Regions from separate parts of the Pedobacter sp. MC2016-14 genome, predicted to be linked through region 1. Evidence: riboswitches for the same ligand, from Rfam matches in the RefSeq annotation. Region 1 holds a riboswitch; the other holds the start of a gene.
The links. A riboswitch is a leader RNA that binds a small molecule or an ion and turns the genes downstream of it on or off. The one in region 1 is predicted to bind cobalamin.
Positions count from the first base shown of each region.

Region 1 (7,827 bases):
TAACTAAATTAGTTTGATCATATTTATACTAAAAGCAATGAAGAAATTTGTATACATCGTAACCGATAGAAACCGCACTAACCTTCACGTTGGAATGAGTTCTGACTTAATGAAAACGCTGGATTTTTACAAACAGATGCCAAGTTTGTTTTTCGATAAAAGCCATCAGCTTAGCCGTCTGGTTTATTTTGAAGAATTTAAAACAGAAGCGCAGGCTTTAAGTCGTTTTAAAGTAGTAAGTAGATTTACAAGAATGCAGAAGGAAAGACTGGTGCGGTCATGTAATCCGGATTGGATTGATTTAACAATAGGGTTGGACTATGAACATCTGATTATAAATAAGGTAATCAGCACTCAGGTTATTTTACCCCTGAGTGCGTGATCAATACTTTACCATCCCGGTGCAAAGGTTAACCCAAATACTCCACCTTTTACGTCTTTACGCTGAAAAGGAAAAGCATAATAAGGCTCCAGTACAAAAGCCCCGAAAAAGTTTACCCTTAAGGATACGCCGGCACTTAATGCGGGTACGCGTTCCAGTGGCGTACCATTTGGCAATAAATCATCACCAGGCTGTCCTTTAAATACAATTTTTGAATCTTCATTCCAGGCAAGACCTGCGTCGAAGAAAATATTAAGATCCGTAAATAATATATTAGAAGGTATTTGTGCCAGTTTCTTAGGACCGGTAAACGGAAGCCTCAGCTCAAAATTGAATACCGCAATTTTACTTCCTGATAGTTGGTTGATGTCAAAATTACCGGCGCTCTGGTTATTGTATAAAGAAGTGGCCTCATAACCCCTTATTAGATAAGGATAACCTACATATAAAGGATATAGGTTCTCTCCTTGTTCTCCCATCCGCATATAGGTATAAGCTCTTGCAGCAAAGGTAAAAGGTTTGGTTCTAACATATTTTCTGACATCAAAATTCAATGCATAAAACTGATAGTCACCAAAATACTGTTCTAGTCCAATTCTGTATCTAAAACCATCTAAAGGTGCAGCCAGCCCGAAGATAGAATTGTCTCCCACAAAAGACGCATTGACCTGGAAAATTGAAAAAGGCTTCAATGGAGTGCCCAACTGGGTTGAAGCCTCTTCATTAGCTACCCTTTGTCTATCAGATCCAAAATAATTGCCTATTACACCATTGATGTCCTGATAGTAATTACTAAATCTGTCTACCCTGTAACTATATTTTGAAACCGCAACACCAGTTTCAAAGCGGTGTACTTTGTTAAAAGGATAGGCACCAAATGCTTGTAATTGCTGTTCAAACGTGCGTATAATATTTGTACGGTCATCAAAAACATTTAATTGCTGATCATCAACCGGGATTGTCGTTTTTACAATCTCTCTAAATCCGCTTAAATATGGAGTATGTGACAAAGCAAAGCCCCAGTTAATCCGGTTTTGCTGATTAATGTAAGCTACCATACCACCGGCATCGTAAATATCTCCATTTACAGATAGATTGGCTATAATCTGATTTTGCCCCAGTATATCACTAAACATACCAACTACACCACCTTGCGCGCCAGTTCCAAACCTGCTGGTTGAAATACCTACACCACTATTTGCAAGGTAATCCAGTTTAAATTTAGGTTTGTAAGGAATTATACGCATAGAATCTGCCTTGGTTCTCTCAAACCTTGCGAAATTTCCAAGATTAGCATTGATGACATCAACACCTGTAGATACTTGCGGTGGTAAAATAGCTGCGTCAAAATTAGTAGATTGAACATCTACCTGCTTAGGTTTGAAGGTGCTAATTTTAGCATTATATAATGTATAGCGCTGAGAACGATAATAACTATACACAATCTCGTCAGTTCTTGATACAGAAATGGCAGGAGAGAATTCTGTTATTCCGCTAATGCCAGTAAAATAATCCGTAAGTTGATTTGCAGTTTGATTTGCTAAATCATATTCGTACAGGTTCCGGAAGCCGTCCCTGTTAGAGAGAAAATAAATCCTTTTACTATCTCCTGAAAATTGTGCATTTAAATTATTTGCACCACTAAAAACCGGGACATTAGTCAATGACTTTTCCTCGAGGTCAAAAATACTAAGGTTAATGGGGTTCACTGCATTCTGATTATTTGCCATTACTGCAACCCTGTCAGAAGAAAAGATGATTTTTTTTCCATCAGGAGCATAACTCGGTGCATAATCAGAATAGATATCATCTGTTATATGAGTAATTATTTTAGTATCAGTATCGTAGGAAAAAATGTCGCTTTGGCCTTCAACCATTCCAGAGAAGGCGATTTCTTTGCCATTTGGCGACCAGGTCAGGTTTCCAAACTGCTCCACTTTACCCATATCGGTAACTAGTTTTGTTTTGCCGGAATTCACATCAATTACCATGAGTTTATTTCTTCCTTTACTGAAAATGCTAAAGGCGAATGACTTGCTGTCTGGCGACCAGGCACCTGCGGATTCTAAAAAATTAAAATCATCAATATGAGAATTTGCAATTTGACTGCTTAGTTTTTTTAAGATTTTTCCGGTTTTCGCATCAGCTAGAAACAGGTCTATTCCAAAAAGATCCTTTTCTGATAAGAAAGCGAGAAGTTTTCCATCAGGGCTTAATGCCGGGGCCACGTTCATATTACCGGCATTTTTGTTGTCGATAATCTTTGTGCCACTGATTTTTATTTGCGAACTGTCTGCTCTCAGCATGGGCCTGTAGTGAGATTCAATTGCATTCTTCCATAGGCCAGAAAATGCTTTGTCGTCATATCCAAAAGTATATTTCAAGCCATTTTCATAGCCATATCTTGCAGTTGCCTTAAATAACGGTACAATTGTGCTGTCGCCGTAAACTGAGCCAACAAACGTCCAAAAGGCCTGGCCGTATCTATAAGGAAAGTATTTATTTGAATTTGTAAGGTCTTTTAAAGAAGGAACATCTCTGTTTAGCAATGCATCGCGCATCCACATGGAGGTAAAAGCATCCTTTTTACCAATTGACAAGTATTCTGCCATTCCTTCAACCATCCATAAGGGTACCTGACTTACATTTTCAAGGCTCATGGAATCTTTTTCCAGTAATGTGTGGTATTGAAAAGCATGAACCAATTCATGGCCAAGTACATGCCTTGTTTGGCTCCCCAGTTCCATTACAGGCATAATAACCCTGTTCTTTAATGCCTCAGTAACACCACCCGTTCCAATGCCAATTTCGCCGTTTAAGGCTGTAGTTTGCTGGAAATCCGGAGAGTTGTTGTATAGAATTATTGGGTTTTTCTTCAAAAAAGTATCCCTGAATATTTCCTGGTGCATTTTATACCATATTTCAGCGTCCTGTGCTACTTTTTGCAGCAGCTTTGGATTCTTTAAATAATGGTAAATTTCAAAATGCGGAGTTTCCAGTACTTTAAATTTTTCATTTTTATAACGTACCTTATTTTGCCCAAAATACTGCGCCTGGACGGAAAATACAGATAACATAATTAATAAAAATAAAGGAATAAGTCCTCTGTAAAAAGTAAAAGTTATCTTCATAAATTTAGATGTTTTACATGATATTATTGAGCGTTATTTTTTTTGTCCTTTTCTTCCTGGCGCTGCTTTCTCTTGAGTTCACGTTCTTCTTTTCTTGTTAGCGGAACAGGTGTTGCTGGCTGTTGGCTTTGTACAGGTTCTGAAGTTTTTTTGTCCTCAGTCTTCTGCACGTCCGTTGTTGGTGCTGCCTGTTGTACGTCACCCGTTTCAGGTAAATCAATACTCAGTGAATCTATAGCTGTGCTGTCTGTTGCCGTAGTATCTTCTACTATTCTTGGGCTAGGGCAATTGATAGTCCTGGTAATTTTTACCTTAGCTTTTGGGAAAGGGCCATAAGTGTAGCCGGAATTAGGATCATGATACACTTTCTCCATAAACTTCGCGAAAATTGGAAGAGCAGTACGGGAACCTTCACCTGTTTCCCCATTTTTAAAATGTGCAGTTCGCTCATCGCAGCCCACCCAAACCCCGGTTACCAGATCTTTTGTAATCCCCATATACCAAGCGTCTACATAATCAGATGAAGTGCCCGTCTTGCCACCAATTTGATTGTTCTTTTTCCATAAATCCCATTCCCATAAAGCTTGCGAAGTACCACCCGGTTCTTCCATTCCACCTCTGAACATATATAACATCAGCCATGAAATTTCATCGCTAAGCACTTTTTTTGTTTTAGCTTTAAACTCTTCAATGATATTGTTATCCAGGTCGGTTATTTTTTCAACAAGAATTGGATCTGTTTTCACGCCATCGTTCAGGAATGTACCATAAGCCTTTACCATTTCATATACTGAAACATCATTTGGACCGAGACTCACAGAAGGCACAGACTGTAAATGGCTATCTATTCCGCATTCATGGGCCCATTTTACTACATTATCCCAACCCACTTTTTCAGTTACCTGCGCGGTAATTGTGTTTACAGATTTTGCCATTGCCCAACGCAGGGACATTTCCCTGTAAGTGATGTTCCAATCCGCATTTTTTGGTTCCCAATGCTCCGTTTTTCCATTTTCCTGATATTCAATACTAACTGGTTTGTCAGTAAAAGTATCACAAGGACTCATTCCACTTTCAAGAGCTGCCAAATAAGCAAAGGGCTTAAAAGTAGAGCCAGCCTGACGTTTAGATTGGTTCACATGGTCATATTTGAAAAATTTATGATCAACTCCACCGATCCATACCTTAATCTTACCCGAAAAAGGATCAAGGGTCATCATGCCCGTATTTAATATTTTGCCATAATAGCGGATAGAATCAATAGTAGAAAAAAGGGTGTCCCGATCACCTTTCCATGAAAATATCCTCATTTTCTTTTTCTTATTAAAATAAGCGTCAATAGAGTCGGGTTGGTTTGCAAATTTTTTCTGCAATAAAGCATATATCGGCAAATTGTGCATAGCGCGATTTGGATAATCTACTTTTTTCTTTTCAGAGTCATACCATGGATCTTCATTACCCCAAACATTATAAAATCTTTTTTGCAGAATTTTCATCTGTTCTGATACCGCTTCCTCAGCATATTTTTGAAGTTTGGAATCAATGGTCGTATAGATTTTTAAACCATCCTCATAAAGGCTATAGCCGTTGTCTTCACACCATTTTTCCAAATATTTGGCTACCGCTGCCCGTAGATAAGAATCTCCGTCACTACCCTCATCAACACGGCCTTCTTTTAAATTCAAAGGTGCATTTTCAAAACTTTTCAGTTCAGCCGCAGTGATGTAATTGTATTTTTGCATTTGCGCCAGGGCGGTATTTCTCCTGTCTAATGCCTTGTCCGGGTTTTTTAAGGGGTTATAGTAAGAGGTTCCTTTTAACATACCCACTAATAATGCCGCTTCAGGTACGTTCAAATCCAACGCCTCTTTGTCATAATAAACTCTTGCCGCTGTTTTAATTCCGTACGCATTATTCCCAAAAGAGACCGTATTCAGGTACATGGTAATGATGTCGTTTTTTGAATAATTAAATTCCAGCTTTACAGCAGTCATCCATTCTTTAAATTTTGGAACTATTACTCTTACAAGAGGGATATATTTTATGAAGCCCTGAGATTTATTATACCTTGTTCTATAGAGGTTTTTGGCAAGCTGTTGTGTAATGGTACTTGCACCCCGCTTATCACCAGTAGCAGTAGATATGCTGCTGGAGAGTACTGAGCGAAAGTCTATACCCATATGTTTGTAAAAACGTACATCTTCTGTCGCTACCAGTGCGTTAAGTACATTTTTGGATATTTCATTGTAATTTACTGGAGTACGGTTCTCTTTGTAGTAACGACCAATTAATTTGCCATCTGCAGTATAAAGTTCAGAGCCAACCCGCTGAGAGGGAAACTTAATGTCTGTGTACGAGGGAGAATAACCAAACAGCCAAAGGAAATTGAGCTGCAAAGCGCAAAAGAAAAGAATAGTAAAAAAGATAAATATGGTTATGTAGCGTATATACTTATTGCGAATTTCTTTGAACATGGATAAAGATGAAAAAACTGTATAACAGTTAATGTTAAAAAGTGTTAAATCGTAGTTTGCAAATTAACGCAAATATTTCAAAAACTTCGGCTCAATCTACGGATTTTACAGCAAGCCCTTAGTTTGGTGTTCATGGTATAAAGTAGTACCTTTGCGATGCTTTTGGTTCACTGGTTTTATTTTAATCAGGATTAAAAGGGAATACGGTGCAATTCCGTAACTGTCCCGCAGCTGTAAACTCCTTAACGGATCCAAATCAAGCCACTGTTTAATTATGGGAAGGCAGGTCATCCGGGAGTAAGTCAGAACACCTGCCATTTGCATTGGAATTTCATAGCTTTCGGGGACTGAAGCTTGGAGTGAGTGCTTATTGGATGTATTTCATTTCCTTGATCTAACTGTTTGCTGTGGGTATTACTCACATCAAAAAATGAAAAGAAACAAGATTGCCTTAAATGGCAGTACTTATTTTTATCTATATTTTGCTATTGTATGGCTTTGTGGCGCTATGCCCAAATTTGCTCTTGCACAAATAGAGCCCAACAAAGGAGATTCTATTGCAGATCAAAACAAGCTTAGGGAGGTTGCTATCCGTGCATATAAATTAAATAAACGTCAGCTATCTTCCTCTCCATTGCAAATACTTTCAGGAACTGATCTTGATAAAATGAATAGCCTTTCCGTGGCTGATGCGATAAGATATTTTTCTGGAGTTCAAATAAAGGATTACGGGGGCATAGGAGGTTTAAAGACTATTAATGTAAGAAGTATGGGCACTAACCATACTGCCGTATTTTATGATGGTGTGCAATTGGGAAATGCTCAGAACGGGCAAGTTGATTTAGGTAAGTTTTCGCTGGACAATATCGAAGAAATTGAACTTTATAACGGACAGAAAAGTGAAATATTTCAATCTGCAAAGGGTTTCGCATCAGGAAGCTCACTCTATTTAAATACAAAACAGCCAGAATTTAAAAATAGGGAATACAACCATGTCAGGGCTGCCTTTAAAACGGGCTCATTCGGACTCATCAATCCTTCTTTGCTTTGGCAGCATAAATTGAGTGATAGGGTAGTTAACACCTTAAACGCCGAATTTAAAAATGCTAATGGCAAGTATAAATTCAGAAATACGAACGGCATTTATGATACCACATTGGTACGTGAAAATGGCGACATAAAATCCTTCCGAATTGATGAATCTGTGTATAGTAAATTGCGCGACAGCAGTATATGGACTGCCAAATTTTACTTTTATAGCGATGAGCAAGGCTTACCGGGTGCAATCGTACGCGATAGGTATGATTTTAGTCAGCGATTGTGGAACCGGAATTTCTTCATGCAGTCAACCTACAAAAAGGAAGCTGGCCAATATAATTTAATGGCAGTAATAAAATATTCAAATGATTACCAGCGATATTTAGATCCTGATATTGTAAAGGATAACGGTTTGCTAAACAATAAATTCAGGCAGCAAGAAGTTTATTTTTCTTTGGTAAATCGTTATAAGCTAAATTCTTTTTGGGATGTAGTTTTATCCGGCGATTATCAGCGCAATACTATGGATGCAAATTTAGAGCGTTTCCCTTACCCCACAAGAAATACGTTTTTAAGCGCATTGGCTACTCAGTTTAAATTTAGTCGTTTAGACATACAAGCAAACGTTTTGGCTACTTATGTCAATGACAAAGTACAACAATACTTTTCGGCAGGTAAAAAAACAAAGCTTACACCAACAGTTATGGTCTCCTGGCAACCTTTCAATGTCAAAGAGTTTAGGTTACGCAGCTTTTATAAAAGCATTTTTAGAATGCCTACTTTTAATGATTTATATTACACA
Region 1 is NZ_JAJMPA010000001.1:2,993,748-3,001,574, forward strand. Features, by position in the region: gene LPB86_RS12415 (GIY-YIG nuclease family protein) at 38-382, shown strand; gene LPB86_RS12420 (basic secretory protein-like protein) at 391-3,513, opposite strand; gene LPB86_RS12425 (transglycosylase domain-containing protein) at 3,537-5,987, opposite strand; cobalamin riboswitch at 6,142-6,321, shown strand; gene LPB86_RS12430 (TonB-dependent siderophore receptor) at 6,418-7,827, shown strand, end outside.

Region 2 (7,827 bases), on a different contig from region 1:
TGTTGATCCGTACATTTTTCTTTGGAATTTTACCAATCTCCTTATTGATTGCAGGTGCTTCACTGTTAATCTACCGTAAACGCAGGTAAGTAACTTGTAACTAAATCCCGTTAGCCTCGGTTAAAATGATCGGCTTACCTGAAGTTACCAGTATCGTATGTTCATGTTGAGCTACAAAACCGCCTTTATTTCCACTAAATCCCCATCCATCATCCGATTTTTCAATGAATGTAGATTGAGTGGAGATAAAGGTTTCTATGGCCACTACGCTATCTTTCCTAAATCTCCTTTGCGTATCAAAACGGTCATAAAAGTTCATGATGCCGTCAGGTTCTTCATGCAAACTTCTGCCCACACCATGACCGCCTAAATCTCTGATCACTGTATAGCCTGCCTTTTTGGATTTCGTTTCTATTAACTTACCAATATCCGCAATTCTTACACCCCCGCTAATTTGAGAAAGTGCCTCCAATAATATTTCATGAGAAGTATCAATCAGATGTTGCAAGCCCTGAATATCCTCTCCAACAATAAAAGAACAGCCGTTGTCAGACCAAAAGCCTTCAAGTTCTGCAGATACGTCAATGTTAATGATGTCACCATTTTTTAAAACTACTTTTTCTGAAGGGATGCCATGTGCAAACTCATGGTTTACACTGATGCAACTGTAACCCGGAAAGCCATAGGTTTCAAAAGGTGCAGATTTAGCCCCAAATGCTTCCAATAACTTTTTGCCATACTCATCTATTTCCTTAGTAGACATGCCTATTTGCGTGTATTCCTTCATTTTTAGCAAGGTAAGGGCAACAGCATCACTTACTTTTTTCATGCCCAGCAGCTCTTCTTCAGTTTTTATAATCATAATCAGGTTAACCTTATGTTTTACAAAATTAGTGCTATTGTAATTGCGCTCATAGTAAATATTAGACAAGTCATTATGCCATGACCATTAACATTTTTCATAAATTTGCAGCATGCCGATTAATTATCTTAAAAAGATACAGTTAGGAGAGTTTAATTTAGATGGATATAGAATTAGTCCTTCAATAGCACTGGAAGCTTTTATCGAAGGATTTTACGTTTTTTCCAGAGACCTTAACGATCATAAACAATTGATTTTTAACGATGGCTATCCTACCATAGTGTTTTTACAGAACAGTGAAGATACAGTATCCATTACAGACCAAAATACCTCCAGTACAGTTAAAGGTGCCTGGGCAAGTGCAGGCTCGGTTAAAAACATTTATGTAAATTACAATAACCCTACAGCACAGCTTTTTATTGTCCGCTTTCATCCAACGGCCTTTCATCAATTGTTTAATGTCAGCGCCTCTTATTTCCAGAAGCAGCCCATCTTTCCCCTTGAAAAGATAGCGGGGCCCAATAACTTCTCTACAGCAGATTTTTTCAAAGCAAAATCAGTACAGGATAAAATTGCCTTTGTAGAAGCCTATGCACAGCAAGCTTTAAAAAGCACGCATACACCAAACGTTCTGCAACAAACCTTAGATTACATTCATAAAATTAAAGGCAACAGTACCGTTAGCGCTGTATCAAAAGATGTTGGCGTAAGTTATAAATGGCTGGAAAGAAGTTTTTTAAGAAATATAGGTCTTTTGCCAAAAGAATACATCCAACTGCAGCGTTTTATCCATGCTTATCTGGAATTGGTAGGCAATAAGGAGGTAGACTTGATGCGCATTGCCGTAAATACGGGCTATTACGATGCCAATCATTTTCTCAAAGATTTTAAAGTATATACTGGTAAAACACCAATGGAATACTTAAAGAGTACTTTTTAAAAGCTGATGTTATGTGTATTTTTTATTTCTGCCATTACAAAAGTACTGTGGGTACTCCCTATACTTTCCACTGAACCAAGTTTATTGAAAACAAAATCCTGGTAATGCTTCATGTCCCTGGCGTATACCTTTAAAATAAAATCGAAGTCTCCCGAAATGTTATAGCACTCCACTACCTCTTCAATGTCCATAATATCGGCCACAAAGTTATGCCCTATTTTTTTATCATGCTGTTTAAGCCTGATGTTACAAAATACAATAAATCCCTGGTTAAATTTTTCTGCATCAAGAATGGCAATGTACTTCTTGATGTATCCGTTATTCTCCAGCCTTTTCATCCGCTCAAAAACAGGAGAGGGAGACAGGTTCACCATCGCTGCGAGTTCTTTGTTGGTGTGTTTTGCGTTGTTGGCCAGTATCTTTAGCAGCATCAAATCTGTTTCGTCCAAATCAGTCATAGCATATTATTCTTAGTTGCCCGCAAAAATAATATTTATAAAGTATAAAACACTTCAACTTTATGGATATGCAGGTAAAAATATCCAATTTTTATCTTTACTTAAGTATTAATAGCTTCAAATGTATCTTTGAGCAAGTTTAAAGCTGATTTGTAAAAATTAGAGTTCTTTACATATTTCAACAATCGGAGAAGGTTCTACTTAGCTGTAGATGAATAGGGAACCGTGTGTAAATCACGGACTGTCGCGCAACTGTAAGTAATAGCTAAAGCTTTTACAAGTCAGATACCTGCCTGTTCCGCATTGACCATGCTTTCGCGATTGAAGCTTACCATTATTAACCATTAAAGTTGAAAAAAATGTTAACACAAAACCTCGGCTACCCGCGGATAGGGAGCCAAAGACAATTGAAAAAAGCCTGCGAACACTATTGGGCAGGCAAAATTGACCTTACAGAATTGAATAAAGTGGCCCGTACCATCAAAGAGCAAAACTGGCAAACTCAATTAGATGCAGAAATTGATCTCATCCCTTGTAATGATTTTAGCTTTTATGATCAGGTATTAGATACCAGTTTGCTGCTGGGCGTTATCCCTCAGCGTTATGCCCCGGTACTTTCACAAGTTAAAAAAAACAATGAGATTGACCTCTATTTTGCCATGGCCCGCGGTTACCAAAAAGATGGTTTGGATATTACCGCAATGGAAATGACCAAATGGTTAGATACCAATTACCATTACATTGTTCCAGAATTTACAGCAAATCAGGAATTCAAAATTTTTAATGAAAACGTATTTGGAGAATATAATGCAGCCAGGCAGTTGCTTGGCGATAAAGCCAAGCCGGTTTTAATTGGGCCGGTAAGTTATTTGATGTTAGGCAAAGAAAAGGAGCAAGGCTTTGAGCGCATTGAGCTGATTAAAAAACTTGTTCCTGTTTATATTGACATTATCAACCGTTTACAACAGCAAGGTGCCACCTGGATACAGTTGGATGAGCCCTGCCTTGCCTTAGACCTCACTAGGAAAGAAAAAGAGACATTCGATTACGCTTATCGTACTATTGCAAAAAGAGTAAATGGGGTTAAACTGCTGGTGGCTACTTATTTTGATGCCCTGCTGGATAATACCCAACTGGCCGTAAATCTTCCTGTAGCCGCTTTACATATCGATCTGGTTCGTGCAGCAAATAAATTGGATGAAGTCCTTGCATTGATCCCTGATGGTCTCCAACTTTCTTTAGGACTTGTAGATGGACGGAATGTATGGAAAAATGATTACCAACAATCGTTAGGCCTGCTCAATAAAGCAGTTGAGAAATTAGGTGCAGCAAGGGTAATTATTGCACCTTCCTGCTCGCTGTTGCACAGCCCAATAGACCTGGAGTTGGAAATCGATATAGATCCGGAGATCAGGAACTGGATGGCATTTGCCAAACAAAAACTGACTGAAGTAAGCGACATCCGTAAAATTGCAACAGGCAGTACAGAATTGCTTGAAGCTAATAAAAAAGCATTTGAAAGCAGACAGCTGTCGCAAAAAGTACACAAACAAGCCGTTAAAGATCGTATTACTGGAATCAAAGAGGAAGATTGCAGACGTAAAAGTGCCTTTCCAGTGCGTCAGCTCCTACACCACGAACGCTTTAATTTTCCTGCCTTTCCTACAACCACTATCGGTTCATTTCCTCAAACGAATGACATCCGTGAGTTGCGTGCCAAATTTAAAAAAGGGGATTTAAGTCTTGAACAATACGATCAGGTCATTGAACAGGCTACTGTTGATGCCATTAGATGGCAGGAAGAGATTGGCCTGGATGTGCTGGTACATGGAGAGTTTGAACGGAATGATATGGTAGAATACTTTGGCGAGCAACTGGATGGTTTTTTATTTACTAAAAACGGTTGGGTTCAAAGCTATGGCAGTCGCTGCGTAAAACCACCTGTTATTTTTGGCGATGTAAGCCGCCCTCAAAACATGACGGTACGCTGGAGTAAATTTGCTGCTGCACAAACCGATAAGCCTATGAAAGGAATGCTTACTGGCCCGGTAACTATTTTGCAATGGTCATTCGTACGTAACGATCAGCCTCGTGAAACCACAGCCAACCAAATTGCCTTTGCCATCCGTGATGAAGTATTGGCACTGGAAGAAGCAGGAATTGGTATTATTCAGATTGATGAGGCCGCCATACGGGAAGGATTGCCTTTAAGAAAAGCGAAACACCCACACTATCTGGACTGGGCGGTAAAGGCTTTTCGCCTTACCGCAAGTGGCGTACAAGATCAAACTCAAATACATACACACATGTGTTATAGTGAGTTCAACAACATCATTGAACACATTGCGGCTATGGATGCCGATGTCATCACCATTGAAACATCCAGGTCTCAAATGGAACTGTTGCAAGCTTTTGCCCATTTTGATTACCCAAATGAAATTGGCCCCGGCGTGTATGATATTCACTCTCCCCGAGTGCCAGGAACGGAAGAAATGGCTGCATTGCTGGCTAAGGCAGCCGAGTTGCTCCCCGCAAGAAATTTATGGGTTAATCCAGATTGCGGATTAAAGACACGAAAATGGCCGGAAACAAAAGCTGCATTGGAAAACATGGTTGCTGCTGCAAGGTATGCACGCGAACAGATAAACGTAAGCAGCCTGATTTAATGCCCATAAAATGTTTGATAAGGGCCGTTATACAATGTAGCGGCCTTTATCATTGATCATTGCCTTAAATTCAGTTCTTTACTGGTGGAAGAAATTGATATTTTACATTTTGCATAAAAAATGTCCAGTTTCATAGCTCAAGGCTTTGGCATTTTAAGCCTTGATCATAGAAAGGTGATATTTTAGTTAAATTATTGAGGATCAAAACAGAAAAATACAATTAACCTTAAATAATAACAAGGTTGGCATCATTTTTAGTGAAATTTAAATGTATTATATGCCGAAACTATGAAGATATTGCTGAGCTACCTTAAAAAACACAAGTATACTGTACTATTAGCACTATTAATGACAGCAATCAATCAGGGATTTTCGCTTGTCGAACCACTGATTACCGGGAAATTAGTTGATGATTACATCAATAAGCGTGAGCTCCTCAGCAGACACGAATACTTTACCGGAATTTTAACCCTAATTGGCCTGGGTATCGGTGCAGCATTTATATCAAGGATCGCCAATAACTTTCAGGATTTCTTTACCATCACCGTAGCGCAGAAAACAGGGGCAGAGATGTATGCCGACGGCATGAAACATTCTTTAGATATGCCCTATTATGTTTTTGAAGAGCAAAGAAGCGGTGCAAAATTAGATATGCTTTCCCGGGTGAGGAGCGACTCCGAAAACTTCATCAAATCGTCAATCAATGTTACGTTTATGGCTCTATTTGGGATCATATTCGTCAGCATTTATTCTGTTTTCATCAGTTACAAAGTAACAGTTGTTTTTATTGCCGCCGTTCCTATCATCACCTATTTAAGCTGGAAACTGTCCGAAAAAGTAAAGGTCATCCATAGGGCCATCATATCAAAAACATCTGTACTGGCCGGCCGGTCTACAGAATCTCTCAGAAACATTGAATTGGTAAAGAGCCATGGATTAGGCGATCAGGAGATAGAACGGCTCAATACAGCCACTTATAAGATCCTTAACCTGGAAATTGTAAAGACAAAAATTCTTAGGATGCTCAGCTTTATTCAAGGCAGTACCGTGAATGTTGTGCGTAGTGTAATGATTGTAGTGATGTTGATGCTTATTTTTGACAGGGAGCTTTCAGCAGGTCAGTATTTTAGTTTCCTGCTCTATTCCTATTTCTTATTCGGTCCATTGCAAGAATTCGGGCACATGGCCTTAACCTGGCGTGAGGCCCAGATTTCATTTGGCAATTTCAAACGCATCATGGATATGCCTGTAGAAGCCAAGCCCGATGACCCAACAAGCCTCGATAAAATTCAACACATCGAGTTTAAAAACGTGTTTTTTAAATACAAGAACAGTAACCGAAACGCGCTCAATGGTATATCCTTTCATGCCGAAGAAGGGGAGACCGTAGCATTTGTTGGTCCATCGGGCTCGGGTAAAACCACTTTAATTAAATTGCTCGTTGGATTGTACAAACCTTTTGAAGGCGATGTATTCTACAATAAAACACATACGGATGAAATACACCTGGATGAACTGCGCCGTAAAATTGGCTTTGTAACCCAAGATACCCAGCTTTTTTCTGGTAATATTCGTGATAACCTAAGATTTGTACGGCCGGATGCAACAGATGAAGAATGTATGGAAGTTCTAAATAAAGCCGCATGCCAGTCGTTGCTTTCCAGGGCGCAAGATGGCCTGGATACCTTAATCGGCGAAAGTGGTGTTAAAGTTTCGGGTGGAGAAAAACAACGTTTATCCATTGCCCGTGCACTGTTAAGACATCCTAATATCCTTCTTTTTGATGAGGCTACTTCTGCCTTAGACTCTCTTACAGAAGAAGAGATCACCAAAACAGTAAATAAGCTTTCAGAACTTAAAGATCACATTACCCTAATTATAGCACACCGCTTATCCACCATAATGCATGCCAATAGAATCTATGTATTGGAGAATGGCCAGATTGTAGAAAGCGGTAACCACGATGAGCTAATTGAACAAAAGGGCTTATACTATGCCATGTGGCGCCAACAGGTTGGTAAGCGCAAGTTAGTGGAAGAACTCAATAAGTTAGATGAAATGATGCTCAATTGAGTATAAAGAACCTTACCATATAAAGTAAGCTGGGATTTCTAGGCGCTCTAATTCAAAATAATTGCAGATATTGGCATCGGTTAGAATTTTATTGATGGAGCCAACAGGGAAAACAAATGAACAATACTGGATGCAGCAATTTGCCAATGGTAACAATGCCGCTCTGGAATATTTCTATGCTCAACATTATAAGCCTTTAAGTTACTTCTCATTTAGGTTGCTCCAAAATAAATTAGAAGCAGAGGATGTTGTTTCTGAGTGTTTTGTGAAAATTTGGGAAAGGCGTGCCAACTTTAAAACGGAGGCTAATGTAAAAGCATTTTTATATATCACATGTCGCAATGAGTGCTTAACCTATTTGCGCGACTTAAAACGCAGAACAGCTGCCCAGGAACTCTACTTTAATCAGCTGGAACAAAGCGGCGATACCATTTTAAACGAAATTATTGAAGCTGAATTTTTGCACCTGCTGGATAAAGAAATTAAACTTTTACCAATAAAATGCAGGGAGGTATTTAACCTGATTTATTTTGAAGGCAAAAAAACCGATGAAATTGCGGTACAACTCAACCTCTCTGTAAAAACCGTCCGCAATCACAAAGCAAATGCTGTCACCATTCTTAAAACGGCATTTTTAAAAAAGGGAGTTACCGGGCCGCTGTATATGGCTCTATTGATGTTTATTGGCCGTTTTTAAAATAATTAAAAATTGTTTTGGGCTTTTTAGCTCCGCTGGAGTTTCTATACTTAAAAGCAGCTTTAGTTCACTGTATTCGCTGGTTTTTTAAATGGGAGTAAAAAATAGAAAATAGCCTAATATTATAAATA
Region 2 is NZ_JAJMPA010000003.1:523,530-531,356, reverse strand. Features, by position in the region: gene LPB86_RS17690 (Gldg family protein) at 1-89, shown strand, start outside; gene map (type I methionyl aminopeptidase) at 101-862, opposite strand; gene LPB86_RS17680 (helix-turn-helix domain-containing protein) at 975-1,802, shown strand; gene LPB86_RS17675 (Lrp/AsnC family transcriptional regulator) at 1,799-2,260, opposite strand; cobalamin riboswitch at 2,436-2,572, shown strand; gene metE (5-methyltetrahydropteroyltriglutamate--homocysteine S-methyltransferase) at 2,620-4,926, shown strand; gene LPB86_RS17665 (ABC transporter ATP-binding protein) at 5,215-6,999, shown strand; gene LPB86_RS17660 (RNA polymerase sigma factor) at 7,070-7,696, shown strand; gene LPB86_RS17655 (FecR family protein) at 7,827-7,827, shown strand, end outside.
Region 2: it holds a riboswitch for cobalamin, as region 1 does, so the genes downstream of both, metE (5-methyltetrahydropteroyltriglutamate--homocysteine S-methyltransferase) here and LPB86_RS12430 (TonB-dependent siderophore receptor) in region 1, are expected to answer to the same signal.